Regions from separate parts of the Tardiphaga sp. 37S4 genome, predicted to be linked through region 1. Evidence: riboswitches for the same ligand, from Rfam matches in the RefSeq annotation. Region 1 holds a riboswitch; each other region holds the start of a gene.
What was found. A riboswitch is a leader RNA that binds a small molecule or an ion and turns the genes downstream of it on or off. The one in region 1 is predicted to bind cobalamin.

Region 2: linked by a shared signal. The riboswitch ahead of LPB73_RS04980 (DUF1636 domain-containing protein) and the one ahead of metE (5-methyltetrahydropteroyltriglutamate--homocysteine S-methyltransferase) in region 1 are both predicted to bind cobalamin.
Region 3: linked by a shared signal. The riboswitch ahead of LPB73_RS05035 (TonB-dependent receptor plug domain-containing protein) and the one ahead of metE (5-methyltetrahydropteroyltriglutamate--homocysteine S-methyltransferase) in region 1 are both predicted to bind cobalamin.

Annotation. Positions count from the first base shown of each region.
Region 1 is NZ_CP088008.1:2,573,401-2,581,490, reverse strand. It holds gene serS (serine--tRNA ligase) at 1-1,061, shown strand, start outside; gene LPB73_RS12595 (hypothetical protein) at 1,083-1,586, opposite strand; gene surE (5'/3'-nucleotidase SurE) at 1,843-2,610, shown strand; gene LPB73_RS12585 (response regulator) at 2,638-3,015, opposite strand; gene LPB73_RS12580 (protein-L-isoaspartate(D-aspartate) O-methyltransferase) at 3,307-3,957, shown strand; gene LPB73_RS12575 (M23 family metallopeptidase) at 4,065-5,468, shown strand; cobalamin riboswitch at 5,637-5,848, shown strand; gene metE (5-methyltetrahydropteroyltriglutamate--homocysteine S-methyltransferase) at 5,953-8,090, shown strand, end outside.
Region 2 is NZ_CP088008.1:1,036,502-1,044,591, reverse strand. It holds gene cobN (cobaltochelatase subunit CobN) at 1-687, opposite strand, end outside; gene cobW (cobalamin biosynthesis protein CobW) at 703-1,716, opposite strand; gene cobU (bifunctional adenosylcobinamide kinase/adenosylcobinamide-phosphate guanylyltransferase) at 1,717-2,247, opposite strand; gene LPB73_RS04980 (DUF1636 domain-containing protein) at 2,244-2,693, opposite strand; cobalamin riboswitch at 2,803-2,993, opposite strand; gene cobT (nicotinate-nucleotide--dimethylbenzimidazole phosphoribosyltransferase) at 3,093-4,148, shown strand; gene cobS (adenosylcobinamide-GDP ribazoletransferase) at 4,149-4,913, shown strand; gene LPB73_RS04965 (tyrosine phosphatase family protein) at 4,906-5,418, opposite strand; gene LPB73_RS04960 (putative bifunctional diguanylate cyclase/phosphodiesterase) at 5,690-7,678, shown strand; gene LPB73_RS04955 (Zn-dependent hydrolase) at 7,675-8,090, opposite strand, start outside.
Region 3 is NZ_CP088008.1:1,050,299-1,058,388, reverse strand. It holds gene LPB73_RS05045 (O-acetylhomoserine aminocarboxypropyltransferase) at 1-969, shown strand, start outside; gene LPB73_RS05040 (alpha/beta fold hydrolase) at 973-1,761, shown strand; cobalamin riboswitch at 1,808-2,011, shown strand; gene LPB73_RS05035 (TonB-dependent receptor plug domain-containing protein) at 2,152-4,041, shown strand; gene LPB73_RS05030 (FecCD family ABC transporter permease) at 4,035-5,060, shown strand; gene LPB73_RS05025 (ABC transporter ATP-binding protein) at 5,057-5,839, shown strand; gene cobD (threonine-phosphate decarboxylase CobD) at 5,852-6,838, opposite strand; gene LPB73_RS05015 (ABC transporter substrate-binding protein) at 6,848-7,711, shown strand; gene cbiB (adenosylcobinamide-phosphate synthase CbiB) at 7,711-8,090, shown strand, end outside.

The DNA of each region.
Region 1 (8,090 bases):
CGACGATGCCGGCGATGGAAGCCGCGGTGAAGGACGCCCAGGATAAGCTCAGCGTCGCGCTTGCCGAAATCCCGAATCTGCCACTCGACGAAGTGCCTGAGGGTGTCGACGAACACGGCAATGTTGAGCGTCATCACTTCGGCGCCAGGCGCAACTACGCGTTCACGCCGAAAGCTCATTACGATATCGGCGAAGCCATGGGCTTCATGGATTTCGAGGCCGCGGCCAAACTCTCGGGCGCACGCTTCGTCGTGCTTAAGAAAGGCCTTGCACGGCTGGAGCGTGCCATCGGGCAGTTCATGCTCGATCTGCATACGAATGAGCATGGCTACACGGAAGTGAACCCACCGCTCTTGGTTCGCGACGATGCGATGTTTGGCACTGCGCAGCTTCCGAAGTTTCGCGATGATCAATTCGCCGCCGGTGCGATCGGTAGTGAAGGGCAGGGTTACTGGCTGATCCCGACCGCCGAAGTCCCGCTGACGAATCTCGTTCGTGAATCCATCCTTGACGAAAAAGAGCTGCCGCTGCGTATGACGGCGCTGACGCCGTGCTTCCGCGCCGAGGCTGGTGCTGCCGGCCGCGATACGCGTGGCATGATCCGCCAGCACCAGTTCACCAAGGTCGAATTGGTTTCGATCACCACGCCTGAGGAAAGCAAGAACGAGCATGAGCGCATGCTGTCCTGCGCCGAGGAAGTGCTGCGCCGGCTTGGCCTGCATTACCGCGTGATGACGCTGTGTACTGGCGACATGGGTTTTGCTGCGCAGAAGACCTACGACATCGAGGTCTGGATGCCGGGCCAGGGCGACGGCGGTGCTTACCGCGAGATTTCGTCCTGTTCGGTCTGCGGCGATTTCCAGGCGCGTCGCATGGATGCGCGCTCGCGCGGGCCGGATGGCAAACCGCGCTTCGTGCACACTCTGAATGGTTCGGGCACCGCCGTCGGTCGCGCGCTGATCGCCGTGATGGAAAGCTATCAGCAGGAAGATGGCTCGATTGCCGTGCCGGATGTGCTGCAGCCTTATATGGGCGGGCTTAAAGTCGTCCAGGCCGGCTAGGCGTCGTCGCGCGCCAGCCGCTCAGGCGCGGCTGGCTGTGACCAGCGCGCATTTGGCTTTTTCGGCTTTTATGTTGACAAAGCCCATATGCGTCATCGGAAACGCCTTGCGGCTTTTCGTGCTGACGGTCTCCGCGATGACGCGACGACGCTCCGTCACATAGCGTCCATCCCGGCTGCGGAAGGCACAGGCGATTTCGAGGTCCTTGACCGGATAGTCGTTGGCGTTGCGGACGGTGAAAGTCATCAGCGCCCTGGAGCCGAGACCGCCGCGGCGAAATGATTGGCGGGAGAGGCTGAGACGGTTGAGCTCCGCGGCGTCGGGGACGCTGACGAGTTGTGAAGGAGTGGGTTTCGCAAAGTCCTCCTCACTCAACTCGTCGGGCATAGTTGCCATCACCGCCGTATTGAGGGCGAGATCGGGCTTGGTCTCGGCCAATCTGGGAAGCAGCAGCCACCCCGTCAGGGCGACAACCGCGATCGCCGGCAATCCGATGATCAACACCCGTTCGAGCTGTTTCGCCATCTCCGTCGCCCTGTGGGGCGCTGCGACCAAGGCCATCCGGGTCGAGCGCGCATGCTTCAGACGCAATTGGCACTCACCTACCTAGATAAGAAATCGCGGCGACGCCGAAATGTTCCGGCTCGCGGGAAAAATCGCCTTCGAGACAGCCCTCGGCAGCGCACGAGCAGCGCCCAAAATGGGGGTGGCAAAAGCGGGCACATGCTGGCAAAAACCGGTGCCGGCCAGCGGCCCTCCCGATCGAAAAGGCACCTCACGAATGCGCATTCTCTGCACCAATGACGACGGCATTCACGCCCCCGGCCTGAAGATCATCGAGCAGATCGCCAAGGAATTGTCCGATGACGTCTGGGTGGTGGCGCCCGAGCTCGATCAGTCCGGTGTGTCGCATTCATTGTCGCTGAACGATCCGTTGCGGCTGCGCGAAGTCGGCCCGCGGCACTATGCCGTGCGCGGCACGCCGACCGACTGTGTCATCATGGGCGCGCGTCATATTCTGAAAGACAAACAGCCCGATCTCGTATTGTCCGGCGTCAACAAGGGCCGCAACGTCGCCGAGGACGTGGTCTATTCCGGTACCATCGCCGGTGCGCTCGAGGGCACCATTCTCGGCATTCCGTCGGTGGCGTTGAGCCAGGAATTCTCGATGGAAACGCGTCACAACCCGCAATGGGAGACCGCGTTGAAATATGGGCCGGACGTGCTGCGCAAGGTCATCAAGGCGAGCGTGCCGAAGAACACCGTCATCAACGTCAACTTCCCGGCCTGTGCGGCCGACGAGGTGAAAGGTGTCGTTGTCACCCGGCAGGGCAAGCGTAATCAGGGCTTTCTGCGCGTCGATGAGCGGCGCGATGGCCGCAACAATCCGTATTTCTGGATCGGTTTCGAGCGCATCGTCGCCGCGGAAGCCCCGCCGGAGGGCACCGATCTCGCAGCCCTTGCTGCGCGCTATGTCTCGGTGACGCCGCTGCGTCTCGATCGTACGGACGATGTATTCTCCGAAGCGCTGACCAAGGCGCTTGGCTGAGATTTCGAGATAGGCGAGCGGGCTCGCCTAGACCGCGACGCCCTTGAGCGTCGTTGACAGCACCTGCGCCAGCGTTTCCATCTGGAAGGGCTTCTGCAGCGTCGGGCGGTCACGAAATTCTTCCGGCAGGCCTTGCGCGCCGTAGCCAGTCGCGAAGATGAACGGGCGGTTGCGCGATGCAATCACCTCGGCGACCGGCGAAATCACCTTGCCGTTGACGTTGACGTCGAGGATCGCAATGTCGAACTTGGCAGACCCAGCCAGCTTGATCGCTTCGTTGATATCACCGGCTTCGGCGGCCACGCTGTAGCCGAGTTCCTCGAGCATATCGGCGACCATCATGCGGATCATGACCTCGTCTTCGACCAGGAAGACGGAGCCGCCCGGCGGGTTCGTTGCAGTCATGGCCGGTTTCCTTGCCCCAATCCTCTGAACAAAATCGCAAATTCCCGGGTTGAACGCAATCTCGACGCATTGCCATTTTCGTGACCCAAAGACGCAGTCGCGTGTTCGGTACCAGATAGAGCAAGATCAGGATTTCAGCGCCCCGCCCATAACAGGCTGGTATGTTGCTGGTTCCGCGTGCGGAACAATAAAAGTTGTCGTTAGGCTATCCCGGTTCCGATCGCAGAAATACATCAATCTATCTTTGCTAGATCGAGAGTGTTTCTAACCTGTGCTGCGTGAGGCATTTCCATGATTACCGTCGGACAGCCGCCCGAACAGATGACGTTTCAGCTTGGTCTGCGGCGCCGTGGGATCAGCGATCGGCTGGTGCTGCGCGCAATGGAGGATATTCCGCGTGATCGCTTCGTCGAGCCGAACGATCGCGCCCATGCCTGGCGGGATACGGCCTTGGCCATTGCCTGCGGTCAGACCATCAGCCAGCCCTTCGTGGTGGCCTATATGACCGAACAGCTGCAATTGAATGCCGGTCACCGTGTGCTCGAGGTCGGCACGGGATCGGGCTACCAGGCCGCGATCCTGTCAAAGCTCGTCCGCGACGTGCTCAGCATCGAGCGCTATCGCACGCTGGCCGACGCCGCCCGGACCCGGTTGGAGGCACTCGGCCTCCACAATATCGAGGTCATGCTCGGCGATGGCCTCAACCCGGCTGCCAATTTGGGATCGTTTGACCGGATCGTCGTGACCGCCGCTGTGGAGGAGGTGCCCGCGGCGCTGACCGACCGACTTGAGGAGGGCGGTATTCTGGTTGCGCCAGTTGGTCCTCACAATGGCGTCCAGACCCTGGTCCGGATCCGCAAAACCGGGGATGGATTGGAGCGAAAGGAGCTCGTGGACGTGCGTTTCGTGCCTGCACTTCCGGGCATCGCGCGCGAACTCTGAAAAAAGTTCGTGAACGGCTGTCACGTGTTGGTCGCAAGGTTAAAGGCTTGGTAACGGAGACGGTGTTTACTCAATTCAGTTGTTTGTTGCGTATGAGTGAGTAACCAATGTCCAGCGTTGTCGAGTTGCTTTACTCGCGCCGCGCTCCGCAGGTCGCGGTGCTGGCGCTGATGTCTATCGGTTTTGCCGGCTGCAGCGCCGACATGCAGACACGGCTATCTCAGAATCCAAATTTTGACTCAGGTCAGTCCCGTGGCTTTGGCTGGCAAGGCGAAACCACCGGCTCGGTGCCGCAGCGAGCACCGCGCGCGCCGGTCGAGCGCCAGGAGCTGCCGCAGTATCAGCGCCCGGCCTATAATCCGCAGCGGCAGTATCAATCCCAGGCTTTGCCGCCGCCGATCTCGGCGCCGCAGTCCTATCCGACAGCTCGTCCGGTTGCGTCGGCTGCTCCCGTCAGCGGGGGCGGCAACGGTATGTATACGCCGCCGCCCGCACGCGCGCCGATCGAAACCACCGGCTCCACGGCGCCGCGCTCGGTTGCAGCGACCAACGGCCTTGCCCGTGATGGCGGCACCTCGATCATCGTCGGCACCAGCGACACGCTCGACGGTCTGGCGAAGCGCTACAACGTCTCGTCGGCCGCGATCCTGCAGGCCAATGGCTACAAGGGTCCGCGCGCGCTGTCGCCCGGCCAGTCGCTGATCATTCCGCGCCAGGGCGCTGCGGCAACTCCGGCCGTTGCCGCTGCTGCGAGCAAACCTGCCGTCGGCGCATCGACCATGCATTTCGTCAATCGCGGCGATACGCTGATGAGCATCTCGCGCCGGAACAACGTGTCGGTCGCCGAACTCGCGCGCGCCAATGGTCTGGCGCCGACTGCCCAATTGAAGCTCGGCTCCAAGATCACGGTACCCGGTGCGCGTACGGCCAACGCAGCTCCTGTAGCCGCGCCGCTCGCTGCGCCCGTCGCAGCCGTGACGGCTGCTCCGGCTGGTGCGGTCACGTCCGCTGCCGTGGCCCGTGTTGCTTCTGCCGAACCCGCACAGAAGGCCCGTCTCGCAAGTGCCACGACGACGCCTGAAGAAACCACGCCGGAATCGCCGACTAAAGCCGCTGACGCAACCGGCGCTTTGCCGACGTTCCGTTGGCCGGTGCGCGGCCGCGTGGTCACAGGCTACGGCGCCAAGACCAATGGCAAGTCCAACGACGGCATCAACGTCGCCGTGCCGGAAGGCACGCCGATCAAGGCTGCCGAAGATGGCGTCGTTGCCTATTCCGGCAACGAGCTGAAGGGTTACGGCAATCTGGTCCTCGTTCGTCACTCCAACGGCTACGTCACCGCATATGCCCATGCGAGTGAGCTGATGGTGAAGCGTGGCGAGACCATCAAGCGCGGTCAGGTGATCGGCAAGTCCGGCCAGTCCGGTGAGGTTACTTCGCCGCAGCTTCACTTCGAGATCCGCAAGGGCTCGTCGCCGGTCGATCCGCTGCAGTTCCTCAACGGGGCGTAAGCGCAATCCACGAAGTGTAGTTCGCATTTAAGCAAGCCCGGCCTCGTGCCGGGCTTGATGCGTTTGATCTCGGGGCTGCGGCCCACTCCAGCTCCGGAATCTTCAACGCGCTGCTGCGAGTGGGCAGCTTGCGCACGCAAGCTCGGTTGACTGCCGCGCGATGTTGCCCATATGTGGACATGTCGTGGTTCTTCGGGAAGGTTTGCCCGAAGCTAAGAGGGAAGCCGGTGAGGCGTTAAGCCAAGGCCGGAGCTGCCCCCGCAACTGTAAGCGGTGAGCCGCTGTCCATTAAAGTCACTGAGACCCGCAAAGGTTTTGGGAAGGCCGGACAGCAGCATTGACCCGCGAGCCAGGAGACCTGCCTCGACAACATAAACGTCCTCGGGCGGGGTGTCCCGGTGGTGCGGTTGCGATTCCGCGACTGCCGTCGTGGAATCCAGACGTGTCACTTTGGCCTTTTGCCCCCAATCATTGGGGTTAAGCCATGTCTACTGTGTCAAAGTCTACTTCTTCAAAATCAGCTACTTCACTTCCTGTTGCTACATTGGGCACGCCACGGATCGGTCCGCGGCGTGAGCTCAAGATGGCGCTGGAAAGCTATTGGTCCGGTGCAATCGACGAGAATGCGCTGATCGATGTCGGCGTCGGGCTGCGTGCCGCAAACTGGGCACGTCAGAAGTCGCTCGGGATCACGGTCATGCCGTCGAACGACTTCTCATTCTACGATCAGGTGCTCGATACCAGCGTCATGGTCGGCGCCATTCCCAAAGTCTATGGCTGGAAGGGCGGAGACGTTTCCTTCGCGACCTATTTTGCCATGGCACGTGGATCACAAGGCGCCGCGCATGACGAGGCCTGTACGCACGGCCCTCATGCGCATGACTCGTCGCAAGGCGTACCAGCACAGGAGATGACCAAGTGGTTTGATACCAACTACCACTTCATGGTGCCTGAACTGGCGCAGGATCAGACCTTCAGTCTCGCATCGCGCAAGCCGATCAAGGAGTACGAGGAGGCGAGATCGCTGGGTTATCAGACACGACCTGTGCTAGTCGGGCCTGTGACCTATCTCAAACTGGCCAAGAGTATGGATGCGTCATTCGACCCGGTGACGCTGCTCGATCGATTGCTGCCCGTCTATGTCGAGGTGCTCGGGGAATTAGCCGACAGCGGCGCTGAGTGGGTGCAACTGGATGAGCCGTGTCTGGTGCTCGATCTCGACGCGCCCGCAAGGCAGGCGCTGCAGCGGACTTACGCTGCTTTTGCGGAAGCGGTCCCGCAACTCCGGATCATGCTGAACACTTATTTTGGCGAACTTGGCGACAACCTCGATCTGGCCCTGTCACTTCCCGTCGCCGGGCTTCATCTCGATCTGGTCCGTGGACCGGAGCAGTTTGACGAAGTCGCTGCGAAGGCGCGGAAGGACATGATCCTCTCGCTCGGCGTGATCGATGGCCGCAATATCTGGCGGTCCGATCTGTCCAGTCTGCTCGATGGGTTGGAGCCCATGGTCGATCTCCTGGGACGGCATCGCGTTGAGCTGGCGCCGTCCTGCTCACTGCTGCATGTGCCGATTGATCTCGGCCTTGAGACTGATCTCGATCCGGACGTCAAAAGCTGGCTGGCTTTTTCGATCCAGAAGATGGAAGAGCTGGCCGCACTTGGAGCAGCGCTGGCTGGCAGCCGCGCGGATGTCGCTGCATCGCTTGCCGCGTCGGATGGCGCGGCGGCTGCGCGAATGGCATCGTCGAAGATCCACGATCTTGCGGTCGCCAAACGCGTCGCTTCTGCTGATGCGACCATGCGTCGTCGCGGCAGTGACTTTGCCACACGTGCGGCCGATCAGCATCGACGCTTCAAGCTGCCGGCATTCCCGACAACGACCATCGGCTCGTTTCCGCAAACCGCGGAAGTGAGAAACGCTCGCGGGGCCTATGTCAGGGGCACGCTCAGCGATGCTGCCTACAAGACGTTCCTGCAGAACCAGACGGCGAGGGCGGTGCGCTGGCAGGAGAATATCGGCCTCGACGTGCTGGTGCATGGCGAGTTCGAGCGCAACGACATGGTGCAGTATTTTGGTGAGCTACTTTCCGGCTTCGCCTTCACCAAACACGGCTGGGTGCAATCCTATGGCTCCCGCTGCGTGCGGCCACCTGTGCTGTTCGGCGACGTGTTTCGGCCGCATCCGATGACCGTCGAATGGTGGCAGTACTCACAGTCGCTCACCGAACGTCCGATGAAGGCCATGCTGACAGGGCCTGTCACGATCCTGAACTGGTCGTTCGTGCGTGACGACATTCCCCGCGAAGTCGCCTGTCGCCAGATCGCGCTCGCGATACGCGATGAGGTGGCCGATCTGGAAAAGGCTGGCGCCGGCATGATCCAGATCGACGAAGCGGCACTCCGCGAAGGGCTTCCGCTGCGCAAATCGGAATGGAAGTCCTATCTCGATTGGGCCGTGGAGAGCTTCCGCATCTGTTCGTCAGGCGTGCGGGATGACACGCAGATCCATACGCATATGTGCTACTCGGAGTTCAACGACATCATCGACGCGATCGGTGCCATGGACGCGGACGTGATCTCCATCGAAACGTCACGATCGAAGATGGAGCTGCTCGATGC
Region 2 (8,090 bases), 1.5 Mb from region 1:
GCTCGTGACGTAGAGACAGGCCGCGTTGAGGCCGCGCGCGTCGAGCGAACGACGCAATGCATCGATTGCCGCCGTATCGCCGCCGGCCACCAGCGCGCGGTAGAAGATCACGATCGCATTCGGCCGGTTATCCCCCGCGGGCTCACCCGGCCAGAAGCCGGCCGAAGGCATCGGCCGCGCAACAGGCGGCTCCTCTCCATGACCGATCAGATGCGCGGCATAGCGCAGTGCCAGCTGTGCGTTGTCGACGCCGCCCTCGCTGCAATAGCGCCACAACGCATGGGTTTCGTCGCTGCTGACCGTGCCGCGGGCGGCCAGTTCGGCATTCCAGTCCATCTCGCCGGGCAGGCAGGCGAACTTGCTACCGCGGCTCAGCGCGTCGCTGCGCAGACTCTCCACACCATGGGGCCAATAGCTGATGCCGCCGAGCATGCGCAGCACCACGATCTTCGCCTCAGCCAGCGTGCGCTCGACATAGAGATCGACCGACGCGGGATGACCGAGCGCCAGCATGTTGGTGAAGCGCACGCTGGGAAAGTCGCCCGGCAGCATCGCATGTGCGGCGCCGAACGCCGCCAGATCGCTGTCCGCCGCCGACAGCACGACGATATCGGCGGTGTCCTGCCCGAGATCGCGGGCGACGTCGCCGTCGTCAATGCTGCCGGAGGTATCGAGCTTCAGATGCATGCGGGTGAACCTGCGTTACCCGGCGAGTGCCTTTCGCACGGCGTCGCCGTCGAATCCCTTAAGGCCGATGACCACCAGATGCTCGGCCTGCATCACGTCCGGCCGGGCGAAGGCGAGTTCAACGCGAGCGCCAACGGCCTGCACGACGATCGGCGCAGATTTATCGGCGATGCGTGCATGACCCTTCACGCGCAGCACGCCATCGAGGCCAAGCGCGTCGCTAATGCGTGCGCGCATCGCGCCGATGCTGGCCGCAGCGGTCGGTTTGACGACGATGCTGTCGAAATCGTCATGGTCGTGTTCTTCTTCCTCGCCGTGATGACCGACGCGGGCGGCCATGTCGTCTTCGGCGGCTGCGTTGAGGCCGATCAGCACCGACGGCGCGAGATCGCCCTTGGAGCGCACGATGCTCACGCCGGGACGCAACACGGCCTTGAGCTTGGCTTCGATCTCGGCGAGCCTTTCCGGGGCGACGAGATCGCTCTTCGAGAGAACCACAAGGTCGGCGCAAGCGAGCTGGTCCTCGAACACTTCCTCGATCGGATCGTCGTGCTCGATACCCTCGTCCCTGGCGCGTTGCTCGGCAACGGCATCCTCATCGAGTGTGACGCGGCCCTCGGACAGCGCCAGCGCATCGACAATGGTGACGACGCCATCGACGGTGGCGCGGGTCTTCACCGCCGGCCAGGCAAAGGCCTTCAACAGCGGCTGCGGCAGCGCGAGGCCGGAGGTCTCGATGACGATGGCGTCGAGCGGGCGTTCACGGGACAGCAGCTTATCCATGGTCGGCACGAAATCGTCAGCGACCGTGCAGCAGATGCAGCCATTGGTGAGTTCTACGATATCGCCGGGCGCGCAGGCTTTCGCAGCACATTCTTCGACAAGACCGCCATCGAAACCGGCATCGCCGAATTCATTAACGATCACCGCGATGCGACGGCCATCGGCCTGGGTCAGCAGCGAGCGCAGCAGCGTGGTCTTGCCGGCGCCGAGAAATCCGGTGAGGACGGTGACGGGAACGCGGGACATTCAATTCTCCTGGGAACGCTTGAGCCAGAGCGGAAGCCCGGCTGCGATGAAAGCAACATTCGGCACGGCGGCCGCGATGATCTGGTTGAGGCGGCCCTGCGCATCGCGAAAGGCACGGCCGAGCGGCGTTTCCGGCACGAGGCCGAGGCCGACCTCGTTGGACACGAAGACGATTGGATAGCGTGAGACATCGAGAAAACGCACGAGGCGCTTCGCTTCAATCTCTGGATCGCGCTCAGCGAACATCAGGTTCGACAGCCATAGCGTCAGGCAATCCACCAACACGACGCGGCCGACCGTCGCCTCGCGCGTCAGCGCATCGACCAGCGCCAGCGGCTCTTCCACGGTGATCCAGCCTTCTCCGCGCTGCCTGCGATGCTGCGCGATGCGGGCATGCATCTCGTCGTCACCGGCCGTTGCAGTCGCAAGATAGACTTTGGTCAGGCCGATGCCATCGACCAGCTTCTCGGCAAAAGTTGACTTGCCGGACCGCGCACCGCCCAGCACCAACGTGGTGGAGACCGCGGTCATTTCGGCGCACGCCCATCTTCAGGTGACCAACGCATCGGCGGCACGCGCGCGACCATGCCCTTGCGCAGCACCTCGGCGCGCTCGCGCCATGGCACCAGGCCGTAGTCGGCCTTCTGATAGGACTCGACGAAAGACATCAGCGCCGCGCTGCCGCTATCGGTCTGCAGATCGCCGAACAAGAACGTGTAGCCATCAGGGCTCGTCACCGCGACGGTTGCTGGCCGCTTGCAGACGCTGAGACACTGCACCGGACGCACCATGACGGCGGCATCGCCATCGCCGAGCGCGGCCTTCACCGCATCGAACATGTCCGGCCCGACGATCGTGCCGGTTTCGGCGGCCTTGCAGCTGATGCACACACTCACGACAACGGGACCAGCCGGCACGGGGCGCGGCGGTTCGACCGAAATTTGTTCGCCAGAGATATCGGCGCTGTCGTGATCCATTACATGCTCAGTTCATGCCCTCGCGGGCCTACGAGCTTTGTTGGATCGCGCCGACAGCATGGCCGTCAGTTCGCTCCCGTCCGGTGCACCCCGCCCCGACGACGCCTCCAAAGCACAGTTCGTGATGGCAGGTCTCCTGGCTTGCGAGTCACAGCCTGTTGCCGCCTTCCCAAGAATTCTGAAGAATTCCCAGTGGCACCGGCGCGGGCTCGTCGCTTACAGTTGCGGGGGCAGCGCCGGCCTCAAACCGGCTTCCCTATTCACCTTCCACGCGGAAGGACCATCGCAAAAGACGCTATCTGCCGGGTGCGCCGGGGTCAACCGCGCCGACGGACTGTAGCCCGGACCTGTTGACCTTGCAGGTCGTCTTGCGTCAGTTAGGCCGCGAAAAGGAACCCTATGTCCGCCCATTCCCAGCCCTTGTGGCAACCGCCCGCCATTGCGCCTGTTGACCCGCAGATCGCGGCAGGCATCCGCGCCGTCATCGACGGCAAGGCCAAACCGCCGGGATCGCTGGGGAGAATCGAGGACCTGGCGCTGCAGCTCGGCATGATCCGGCATCCGGGCGAGCCCCGCGGCGACAATGCCGTGCTGCTGATCTTCGCGGGGGATCACGGACTCGTAGCCGAAGGCGTGTCGCAATATCCGTCGGCGGTCACGGTCGCGATGGTGACGACCTATCTGGCCGGCCGCGCCACGGCCAATGCTTTCGCCGCGGCCAATGACATCGGTGTGCGCGTGATCGACATCGGCGTCGCCGCCGAGCTGCCGGTGCACCCGAAGCTGGTCGATGCAAAGGTTCGCATGGGTACGGCGAATGCCGCGCGCGAGCCAGCGATGACGGCAGAGCACGCGGCCGATGCGCTGACGCGCGGCTTCAGAATCGCCGTCGGTGAGATCAAGGCCGGCGCAGACATCATCGCGCTCGGCGAGATGGGAATTGGCAACACGGCCTCATCGGCACTGGTGGTTCATCGACTCGCGCCGGCCCCCCTGGATGATTGTATCGGCGTTGGCGCCGGGCAGGATGATGCCGGCATGGCGCGCAAGCGCGCGGCGATCACGAAGGCGGCAGCACGCAGCGACGCAACTGCGCCGCTGGATGTGCTTGCCGAATTCGGCGGACTGGAAATCGCAGGCATGGCCGGAGCGATCCTCGGCGCAGCTTCGCAACGACGGCCGGTGATCATCGACGGCTTCATCTCCAGCGCCGCGGCACTGCTCGCCGTTCGCCTGTCCCCGGCTGCACGCGACTACTGCGTCTTCGCGCACCGCTCGGCCGAACGCGGCCACGACATGGTGCTCGATGCGCTCGATGCCCAGCCGCTACTCGATCTCGGCTTGCGGCTCGGTGAAGGCACCGGCGCGCTGCTTGCGGTGCCGTTGGTCCGCGCCGCCGCGCGCATGCTGACCGACGTTGCGAGCCTCAACGACGTGCTGGCCGGAAATATCTAGATGAGACCGGATCCGCATCTTTTGAATGCGATCCGTTTCCTGACGGTGCTGCCGGTACCGGCAACTGTCGACGCGCAAGGGCCTGACTGGCTTGCGCGTGCAATGAAGTATTTTCCGGTGGTCGGCGCCGGCATCGGCGCTGCATCCGCAATCGTGTTTCTCGTTGCCGGCGAATTCTGGTCACCGCTGATTTCCGCCCTGCTGGCGATCACGACAAGCATCGCTCTGACCAGCGCGCTGCATGAAGACGGCCTCGCCGACACAGCCGACAGCTTCGGCGGGGGCTGGACCGTCGAGAAGCGTCTTGCAATCATGAAGGACAGCCGCATCGGCACTTACGGCGCCCTGGCACTTTGCCTGGGCACGGCGCTGCGCATTGCGGCGCTCGCCATATTGCCGATGTGGGCAGGTGCGGCGGCGCTGATCGCCGTCAACGCCGCAGCCCGCGCCATGCCGGCCTTCGTGATGAACCGCCTGCCCTATAGCGGCGATACCAGTGCGATGAAGGTCACTTACGCCGAGGCGCCCGTGCGATTTGAGGAATCGTTGTTTGCACTTGGTGTGGTTGTGCTTGCAGCAATCCCGCTTGCGCTCGTCTCGGTCGCATCGCTTTTTGCGGGTCTTCTGCTCGGCGCAGCGCTCGCCGCACTGCTCGCACTCTGGTCGCGTCGTCTGATCGGTGGTTACACCGGCGACGTGCTCGGTGCCGTCGAGCAACTCTTCGAGATCGGATTTCTTCTCGGCGTTGCGGCCCTGATCAAATAGGCCAGTTCAGCGGCAATCGATAAGGCTCACCTTCAAAGGCATCCGCGCCGCGGCCGATGCGCGCAATGGCTTCGATCATGCGTCCATCGCGGCCAAGCTGTTCGTCAGCCAACTGCACCATCAATTTGTTCGGCGTCACATAAGGCGAACGTTTGCGTAGTTCATCTGCAATCGCCGTCTCATAGCCGGGATTGCGATCGCAGGCGATGGCGTAAGCCGCAGCGCTGGAACGGCTGATACCGGCCCAACAGTGAATGAGCATCGGGCGATCGGCGGTGCTGCCGCGGCCAAAGTCAAGAATGGCATCCACGGCGTCGGCATCGGGAGCGATCAGGTCCGGCGTCACCTCGACGATATCGTGGAAGGTCAGCTCCACATGACGCTCACGCGCCAACCCGCTCCAGTCGCGCTCGCTCGCTGCGGGCGAGAGAAGTGTCAGCAGATCGAAGGACGGCAGTGAGTCTGCCACAGCAGCAAGGCCTCCGAGCGAGCTCACATAGATCATTCGAACACCCTGCTCGCTGTCGTCATGTCCTTCCTCTCACCCACGGCGAATGGACCTTCTTCAACCTCATGCCGCTCCGATGTCGCTGATGCAGGGTCGGTTTCTTAATACCACCCCCGACCTTTTCGCACCTGCACCATCGCAAACAGAAGAAAATATACTAATCAGAACAATCGGTTACCTGCTCGAACTTTAGACAACCGAGGCAGGCCAATCTTAAAGAAGTTGCGATAGGTATCTGACTTACCAGTGCAGAGTCCAGGACGGTACGATGCTGAACTACTTCGAAATGGCGGCATCACAAATCGGAACGATCTTCCGCGTGCCGCGCGAAAACCCCGAACTGGTGGAAGCGAAACTCGCTGCCTTCACCCGTCAGGTGCCGATGATGTATGCGCTGGTGGTCGTCAACACGACGGCACTTGCAATCACCTTTTATGGTACTGCGCCACATCTGCTTACCGTCTATCTCCCTGCTGCATTCGATGCAATCTGTGTGATCCGGATACTGAGCTGGTTGAGAGCGCGGAACACCACACTGTCGCTCAACCAGGCCGTAGAGAAGCTCACCGGCTCGATCATCTTTGCAGGCATTCTCGGCGTCGCGTTCACTGCCTGGAGCCTCAGCCTGTTTCCCTATGGCGACGCCTATAGCAAAAGCCACGTTGCGTTCTTTATGGCCGTGACATCGATCGGCTGCGGTTTCTGCCTCATGCATCTGCGCGCGGCAGCGCTGATCGTGATGGCGCTGGTTGTCGTGCCTTTCGCGTTCTTTTTCGGCTCCAGCGACAATGTCGTCTTCGTCTCCATCGCCTTCAACTTCGTCGTGGTTATCGGGGCCGTTCTCTTCATGCTGCTCGGCAATTACTCCGACTTCGAGAAGCGGGTGAATTCGGAGAAGGCGCTGCGTATCAAGCAGGCTGAACTGCAGGTACTGAGCGACAAGAATTTCCGGAATTCGAATATCGACAGCCTCACTGGTCTCCCCAATCGCCGGAACTTCTTTGCCGAGCTTGAGCGCGGCATTGTCAACACTGAGCACAGTAGCGGCGGCCTGCTGCTCGGTATCCTGGATCTGGATGGCTTCAAGCCGATCAACGACATCCACGGACACCACACGGGTGATCGCTTGCTGGTCGAAGTCGCAGACAGACTGCGCGCACATCTCGCCCCTCACGTGTTTCTGGGCAGACTGGGCGGCGACGAATTCGTCATGTTCAGCGACCAATTGCTCGACCCGGATGCAATTGTTGAGGCGGAAGAGAGCATCGAGAACCTGTTCGACATCCCGTTCGAGATTGATGACATTACAGTCAGCATCAGCTGCTCGATCGGATATGCGGAATTTCCGGACACAGCCAGGACCGCGCAGGATCTGTTCGAGCGCGCCGATTATGCGCTGTTCTTTGCCAAGCAGCACAAGCGTGGCAAGGCCGTCCGGTTTTCCGCAGAACACGAAGCCGATATCCGCGAGGCCTCCTCTGTGAGTCGGGCCCTGGCCAGTGCCGACCTCGAACGGGAATTGTGGATCGCCTACCAGCCGATCATCGACGCAGAAACACAACAGCCCGCGAGCTTCGAAGCCCTGGCGCGCTGGAAGAGCCCGGAGCTCGGCAATGTTCCACCGATGAGCTTCATTGTCGCCGCCGAGCGCTCAGGCATGATCGGCCAGTTGACCCCGTTGCTGCTGCGCAAGGCCCTTGAAGGTGCAGCGACATGGCCGGAGCATGTCCGGATTTCGTTCAACCTCTCTGCGGTGGACGTCGCCTCTCCCCTGTCGATCCTCAAGATCATTGCTGTTGTCCAGCAAAGCATGGTGAAGGCCAGCCGCATCGACTTCGAGATTACCGAGACGGCCGTGATGGGCAATCTCGCACAGGCGACCGAAGCATTGAATGCCCTGAAGGCTCTGGGCGCCCGCATCTCGCTGGACGATTTCGGCACCGGCTATTCGAGCCTAAGCTGCATCCGCGAATTGCCGCTGGACAAGGTCAAGATCGATCGCAGCTTCATCAGTAAGATCGAGACGGATTCTGCTGCGCGCCTGATCCTGCGCACCATGCTCGGACTGTGCAACGGCCTCGGTCACGACTGCATCGTCGAAGGCGTCGAGAGCGACGAACAGGTCGACTTCCTGCGCAAGGAGCACTGCCGTTTCATGCAGGGTTACTTCTTCGCCAAACCCATGGGCATCGAGCAGGTCGGCGATTATCTGGCTTCTGTTCAACACGGCGTGCTGGCCGAACGCACCGCCAGCTAGTCGTTCTGTCCGTCGAGCAGCCGCACCGCCTCGAACAGCGTCGCCGCGCCGACGGCCAGTTGCTCGGGCTCCGACCATTCCTCCGGGCAATGGCTCTTGCCGTCCTTTGACGGAATGAACAGCATCGCGCTGCGGCCGATATGCGACATGAAAGCCGCGTCGTGACCGGCGCCCGACGCCAGCCGCGTCGTGGAATAGCCGAGCTTGGCAGCGCTACGTCCGAGAACATCGAGCAGGTGATCGTCGCAAGGCGCGGGAGGATTTTGCGAAATCAACGCGAAACGTTCGCGTTCGACCTTAGCGCGTTTGGCGATGGCGAGGCTCTCGCGGTCGAGCAGTGCCACGAATTCATCGACCAGCGCGGCCTTCTCTGCGCGAATATCGAGGATCATGCGCGCACCGCCGGGGACGA
Region 3 (8,090 bases), 1.5 Mb from region 1:
TCCTCGCTCTATGGCGGCACCATCAACTTGCTGGCCCACACGCTGCCGCGCTTCGGCATCACCACGAGTTTCGTCAAGCCGCGCGATCTCGACGCCTTCAAGGGGGCGATCAAGCCGAACACGAGACTGGTCATCGGCGAGACCATCGGCAATCCCGGCCTCGAAGTGCTCGACATACCCGCCGTCGCCGACATCGCCCATGCCGCGAAGATTCCGCTGCTGATCGACAATACTTTCGCGACGCCATTCCTGTCGCGGCCGATCGAGCTCGGCGCCGACATCGTGATGAACTCCGCCACCAAATGGATCGGCGGCCACGGCATCGCTATCGGCGGCGTGATCGTCGATGGCGGCCGCTTCGACTGGCACGCCTCCGGCAAATTCCCGCAACTCACCGAACCCTATGCCGGCTATCACGGCATCGTTTTCGACGAGCAATTCGGCACTGCCGCCTTCATCATGCGCGCCCGCACGGAAGGATTGCGCGATTTCGGCGCCTGTCTCTCGCCGACCAATGCGTTCCAGCTTCTGCAAGGCGTCGAGACACTGGGCATTCGCATGGAGCGCCATATGGCCAATACACATGCGGTGCTCGCAGCGCTCACGGCCAACAAGGCCGTCGACTGGGTGCTGCATCCGTCGCTGGAGAGCCATCCGGATTACGAACTCGCAAAACGCTTGCTGCCGCGCGGCGCCGGCTCCATCGTCTCGTTTGGTATCAAGGGCGGCCGCAATGCCGGCCGCAAATTCATCGAAGCGCTGAAACTCACCAGCCATCTCGCCAATGTCGGCGACGCCAAAACACTGGTCATTCATCCCGGAAGCACCACGCATCAGCAGATGGACGCCGAGCAACTCAAGGCCGCCGGTATCGGCGAGGAGCTGATCCGTCTTTCCATCGGCATCGAAGCCGCCGATGACATCATCGATGACCTCGCGCAGGCGCTGCGCATCTCGCAGAAGGGCTGAGCGATGCAACTCACCGTCAACGGTCACGAGACCTATATCGCGAATGGCGGCCGCACGTTCGATCCTTCCCTGCCGGTGGTCGTGATGATCCACGGCGCCGGCTTCGATCACTCGACCTGGGCGCTGCATACGCGCTGGTTCGCGCATCATGGCTTCGCCGTGCTGGCGCCGGATCTGCCCGGCCATGGTCGCTCAAAGGGTGAAGCGCTCACGACCATCGCCGATCTCGCAGACTGGACCGCAGCATTGATCGAGGCTGCAGGCGCAAAGACTGCGCGACTGATCGGCCATTCCATGGGCTCGCTGATCGCGCTGGAGGCTGCAGCGCGGCATCCCGGTAAAGTCACGCGCCTCGATCTGATGGGCACGGCAGGAACGATGACCGTCGGCCCGGATCTGCTCAAGGACGCCGAAGCCAATCAGCATTCCGCCATCGACATGGTGTCGATCTGGGGGCTCGGCTTTCGCGCCGAACTCGGCGGCAGCCTCGCGCCGGGGTTGTGGATGCATAGCGGTGCACAGCGCGTGCTCGAAGCCACAAAGCCGGGCGTGTTGTTCGCCGATCTCAACGCCTGCAATACATACCAGAATGCGCTGACCGCTGCGGGCCAGCTTGAAATCCCGGTCACGCTCATCCTCGGCGAACGGGACATGATGACTCCTGCCAAGGCCGGCAAGACCCTGGCCGCCGCATTGAAAAACGCCCGCACGGTGATTCTGCCGGGTACGGGCCACATGATGATGGTCGAGCGCCCCGACGACGTGCTCGCCGCGCTACAGCACGAGCAATAGAGTCCACAACGCGGTGATGGCTGTTGCACCGCGCGGCGCGCTGTGCTTCCTGTCTGTCGTTATCGGTGCCTCCGCGAGGAGGTGAAACGGGAATGCGGTGCGGGGAAATATCCCCTATGCCGCGGCTGCCCCCGCAACTGTAAGCGGCCATTCCGGGTCCACAAAGCCACTGAATTTGCATCGCAGATTCGGGAAGGCGGACCGGGAGACCACCGCGAGCCAGGAGACCGGCCGGTAACGAGTTTCACACTCGTTCGACGGTGGGTCGACGGAAGGGGTTAAATGACTATCCGGAATTTGGCCGCAGGCACTGCGGCCGTTGTTGTTCTGTCGTGCTCTCACAGTGCTGCGTATGCGCAGTCCAGTGCCGAGCAGCTCTCCGAAATCGTAGTGACGGCGGACAGAGCACCCGAACAACTCAATCGCACTGGCAGTTCGATCAGCGTGGTGTCAGGCGAGACCATTGCGACCAGCAATCCCGGCTCGCTGGTCGATGCGCTGCGCACCGTGCCTGGTCTTGACATCACCGAAACCGGCGGCCCAGGCGGCACCACCAATGTCCGCTTGCGCGGCGGCAACACCGGCCAGACGCTGGTGATGATCGACGGCATCCGCGTCAACGATCCCACGGCGGCGTCCGGCGATTTCGAATTCGCCATGTTCACGCCTTCGGCGATGGAGCGCATCGAAGTCCTGAAGGGCCCGCAGAGCGCACTCTATGGATCAGACGCCATGGGCGGCGTGATCAATATCATTACCAAGAAGGGCTCTGGCCCTGCGCAAGTTAACGTACGCACCGAAGCCGGCAGCTATGGCACTGTCATGACGCAGGGATCGCTGACCGGCTCCAACGGTCCGTGGTCCTATGCCTTCACCGGCGGCGGCCAGCACTCGAACGGTTTCTCGCGCTTCGGCTATCGCATCCCTCAGTTTGAAGCGCTGTACCCCAATCTCGAACGCGACGGCTTTGATCGCGTCGGCGGATCGGCCAGGATCGGCTACGATGCCGGCGAAGGCATCCGGCTGGAATCCGGCTTCGTGTCATCCTTCACGCGAGCCGCCTATGACGGCACTTTCAGTCCGACGTCGAGAGCCGTGCAGCTTCCCGACACGCCTTCAAATGTCACGCGCCTGCTGCAAACCGTTTACGGCCGCGTCTCACTGGATTCATTCGGCGGCATTCTCACGCATAGTGTCACCGTGTCGAACACGCATACCGAGCGTTCGAACTATGACGTAACCTATCGCACCAACATGCTGCCGCAGAACACCACGACCAATATTCTCGACTACAATGGTGACAGCCTCGGCGCAGAATATCAGGCAAACCTGAAGCTCGGCGCATTTGGCTCGCTGATCTACGGCGCCAAGACGCAGAGCGAGACAGCCAAGACCTACACGACCGCCATCCTGCCGATACCGGCCGCTATCACACCCGCGCTGGCGAAACGCCAAGATACCAATTCGATCTTCGCGCTGTGGTCGGTCCCCGTAGGCGAACGTCTCAACATCACATTGGGCGGCCGCGTGGACGACGTCGTGGATGTCGGGCGCTTCGAGACATGGCGTGCCACGGCCGCCTATACGATTACAGAAACCAGCACTAAGTTCCACGCCAGCGCAGGTACCGGCGCGAAGGCACCGACACTGTTCCAGCTGTATTCAACGGCAAACGGCACGCCGACGCTCAGCCCGGAGCAAAGCTTCGGCTACGACGCCGGCGTCGATCAGAGCCTTTTCAACGGCCGCGTGGTGGTCTCGCTGACGGGCTTCTCGAACGACTACAGCAATCTGATCAACTTCGTGACGCCGACGGGAAGCCCCGGTTCGTGTCCCGTTGCCCAAACCACAGGCTGCTACATCAACGTCGCACGCGCCGAAACGAATGGTCTCGAAGTTGGTGCCAATGTGGACGTTATTCCAGGCCTGATGAAGTTCAACGCAGCCTACACCTACCTGCACGCGCAAGATCTCGGCAATGATACAGTGCTGGCACGTCGGCCGAAGAACTTCGCCCGCTTCGCACTCACGATCACCCCGACCGACAAGTGGATGATCGAGCCGCGTGTCACCACGGTGTCGAAGCGCTTCAGCAGTGCCAATCAGGTCGGTCAGGTGGATGCCTATACCCGCGTCGATCTCTATACCGAGTACAAGATCGATGCGAACTGGAAGGTCTTCGCCCGCGGCGAGAACATCCTGAATGAGCATTATCAGGAAGTGCTGAACTTCGGCACCACGGGGCCTGCGGCTTACGCAGGCTTCAACGCCACATGGTGAGCATAGCGCCAGCAGCACGGCGCCGGACGATCGCGACCATCGCGCTCGTCGGCCTCGTCACGCTGCTGGCACTGGGCTCGCTCGGCACGGGACCTGTCAAACTCTCGCCGCTGACGGTGCTCGATGCACTGTTCGGCGGCGGCAGCGACGTGCAGCAGATCATCGTGCGCGAAATCCGCTTGCCGCGCGCGATCCTCGCACTGGCCATCGGCGCGATTCTCGGCCTGTCCGGTGCCGCGCTACAGGGCTTGCTGCGCAATCCCCTCGCCTCGCCGTCGCTGTTCGGCGCGCCACAATCGGCGGCCTTCGGCGCGGTGCTGATGATCTCGCTCGGCTGGGCCGATGTTCGCTCATGGGCGCTGCCTGTTGCCGGCATCATGATGGCGTTCCTGTCGGTCTTCGTGCTGCTCGGCATCGCCGGTCGCAATGCGGGTCTGCTGTTGCTGATCCTCGCCGGTCTCGCGATCTCCAGTCTTGCGGGTGCCGCGACGGCGCTGGTGATGAACCTGTCGCCCAATCCCTTCGCCGCGCTCGAAATTGCATTCTGGCTGCTCGGTTCACTGGAAGACCGCAGCTTCCGTCACGTCACGTTGGCGCTACCATTCATTGTTGCCGGCGCAATCATTTTGATGAGCCAGCGCTCGGCCTTTCGTGCATTGAGCCTCGGCGAAGAGACCGCACAAAGCCTCGGTGTCCATGTGAGCCGCCTGCGCCTGCTGGTGATTCTTGGCGTCGCGCTCGGCGTTGGCGGCGCCGTCGCAGTCACCGGCACTATCGGCTTCATCGGCCTCATCGCACCGCATCTGATGCGCCCGATCATCGGTCACGATCCCGCACGATTGCTGATTCCGAGCGCCCTGACCGGCTCGGCGCTGTTGCTGGCCGCGGATATCGCCGTGCGCGTCATCCCGTCGACCACCGACATCAAGGTCGGCGTCCTGACCTCGATCATCGGCGTGCCGTTCTTCCTCTATCTCATCATGCGCGAGCGGCGCGCTCTGGGCGGAGGCGTCGCATGACCGATCAGGCGCTGCTGACAGCGAGCAATCTGAGCGTCACGCTCTCCGGCCGTCCGGTGCTGCACGAGGTCTCGCTTTCGCTGCAACGCAGGCATCTGGTCGCTCTGGTCGGCCCGAATGGCGCCGGCAAGACGACGCTGCTGCGTGCGCTGGCAGGCTTGCAGTCCTCAACGGGCACGATCCACGTCGCCGGCGATGCGCTGGCATCCCTGTCGCTGCGCGAGCGCGCAAAACGCTTCGGCTATCTGCCGCAAGGTCATGTTGTGCACTGGCCGCTCGACGTGAAGGACGTTGTCGCCCTCGGCCGCTATCCGCATGGCGCGACCGATCCGGCGCGGCTGACATCATCGGACAAGGCTGCGGTCGAGCGCGCAATGCTGGCAACGGACGTCGTCGCCTTTGCCGATCGCCGCGTGACTGAGCTTTCGGGTGGCGAGCGCAGCCGCGTCGCATTGGCCCGCGTTCTCGCCGTCGAGGCACCGATCGTGCTGGCCGATGAGCCGACCGCGTCGCTCGATCCACGCTACCAGATCGACGTCATGAAGAATTTGCGCGATGTCGCTGACAGCGGCGTGCTGGTGATCGTGGTCACCCACGATCTCGGCCTCGCCGCGCGCTTCGCCGATACGGTGCTGGTGATGTCCGACGGGCGCCTCGCTGCGCAGGGCGCGCCGCGACAGGCGCTGTCCGATGACATCGTCGCCAATGTGTTCCGCATCAGCACCTATCGCGCCGAACACCAAAACGAAACGATTATCCTGCCTTGGGCGGGAGTCTGAGCGATGTGGCGGCTATTTCGCCAGCGCAGCAGCAAGCCGGCTCAGAGCAGCCGCATCGGACGGCAGGCCGAACCGCAGCAGCTCATGGCTCCAGTCGAAGTGGCGACACCAGATCTGCTCCCGGGCCAATGCGGCATGCCATTTCAAGGCGTCGACATGTCGCGCCAGCCTGTACAGCGGCGTGCCGCCGACAATTTCGAAACCGGCATCGGCCAACACGGTGTCGAGCTTGATGGCCTGGGCGACCAGCGCGACGCGAGTCTGCGTGGCCCAGCGCTCGTCGCGCAAGGCGGCCGCACCGATAACCTGTGCGGGACCGGAACAAGCCCATGGACCAATAGCGGTCGCGATACGCTGCGCGATCAGCGGCGCCGCGAGCGCGAAGCCGAGACGTACGCCTGCGAGACCGTAGAATTTTCCGAACGAGCGCAGGATTGCTACCGGCAGTGTCGCACACAGGCCGGCCGCGCTGATCGCGGGATCGACATCGGCGAAGGCCTCATCGATCACCAGCCAGCCTCCGCGCCGTTGCAGGATCGCCGCAACATCGGCGAGTTCATCGCGCTTGGCGATCCGCCCATCGGGATTGTTGGGATTGACGATCACCACATGCTTGGCATGATCAGGCAATGCGCTGAGGCTGCCGATCACGCCAACCTCATGTCCGCCGGCACGCCAAGCCGCGACATGCTCGTTATAGGTCGGCCCAACGACGGCAACGGCTCCGGGCGCGGCGAGATGCGGCAGCCACTGGATCAGAGCTTGCGTACCGGCAGCGGCAACGACATCGACGTTATCGGGCACGTGGTAAGCGCTGCGCGCGGCGGACAGCAGCGACTGTTCGTCGGCGCGCGTCGGCAAGCGCTCCCAAAGATGGCTCGGCAGGTTGGCAGGAATTGGCCACGGCCATGGATTGATCCCGGTCGAGAGATCGAGCCATTGGTCCGGCGCACCGCCGAATTCCGCCATCGCCTGCGTGAGATCGCCACCATGTTTCATGCCTGTGTCATGCCATCATATCGGGCGAAGCGCGAGAGGCTTTGGCCGCTCGCGGCTACGACACTCGCGCTGCTCGCATGGGCGCCGCTGCAGGCCAGTGCGGCCGATCTGCCGCGCATCGCCTCGATCAACCTCTGCACCGATCAACTGCTCGTCACCCTCGCCGATCCCGAGCAGATTTTGGGCCTCAGCCCCTATGCGCGCGATCCGTTCCGCTCATGGGACAAGGACAAGGCGAAGGCGTTCCGCCTGCTGTCCGGCGAGGCTGAGGACGTGCTGGCGCTGAAGCCGGATGTCGTCGTCGCCGGCCGCTTCACCAAGCGCGCGACCCGCGAACTCCTGAAGGACAAGGGGTTGAAGGTCACCGAATTCGATCCCGCCCGCTCGCTCGACGACGTCAAGAAACAGCTCCGCCAGATGGGCGCGCTGGTCAAGCATCCGGAGCGTGCTGAAGCCGAAATAGCGAAACTGGATACTGCAATCGCGCAGGCCCACGCCGCCGTACAGCGCAAGCCGTTGCGCGTGCTGGCGGTGTCGCGGCGCGGCTGGGTGTCCGGCGGCGAAAATCTGACCACGTCGTTGCTATCAGCGGTCGGGCTGCGCAATGCCGGCGGCGAGCTCGGCCTCAAGGCTGGCGGCTTCGCCTCCTTGGAGGCGATCGTCACACTGAGGCCCGATCTGCTGCTGGTCACCGACAATACCGATTTTGCCGAAGACGAAGGCCGCGCCTTCCTGCTGCATCCCGCACTGGAGAAATTCTATCCGGCATCGAAGCGACTGGTGCTGCCCGAGCGCCTCACCGCCTGCGGCGGTCCGACCATGGTCGAGGCGCTCGATCGACTGACTACCGAAATCAGTCGCGTGGCGCCCTGATGCTGGTGCATGGCGACGCGCTCCTGCTGGTGGTCGCGGCGCTGCTGCTCGATGCCGTGATCGGCGATCCCGACTGGCTGTGGCGCCGCGCACCGCATCCCGTGGTCTGGATCGGCAACGGCATCGGCTGGCTGGAACACCGGCTCAACCTCGAGAGCTGGTCGCGTCGGCAGCGCAAGCTGGCAGGCGTCGTCACTATCATCGCGCTGGTCAGTGTCGCAATACTTGTCGGCGGACTGCTCACCGATCTTCTCAACGACAACTGGATCGGTTTCGGCGTCGAAGCCCTGATTGCCTCGACGCTGATCGCCCAACGCAGCCTGTATCAGCATGTGGCCCGCGTGCGTCGCGCTTTCACCGAGGGCGGATTGCCCGCAGC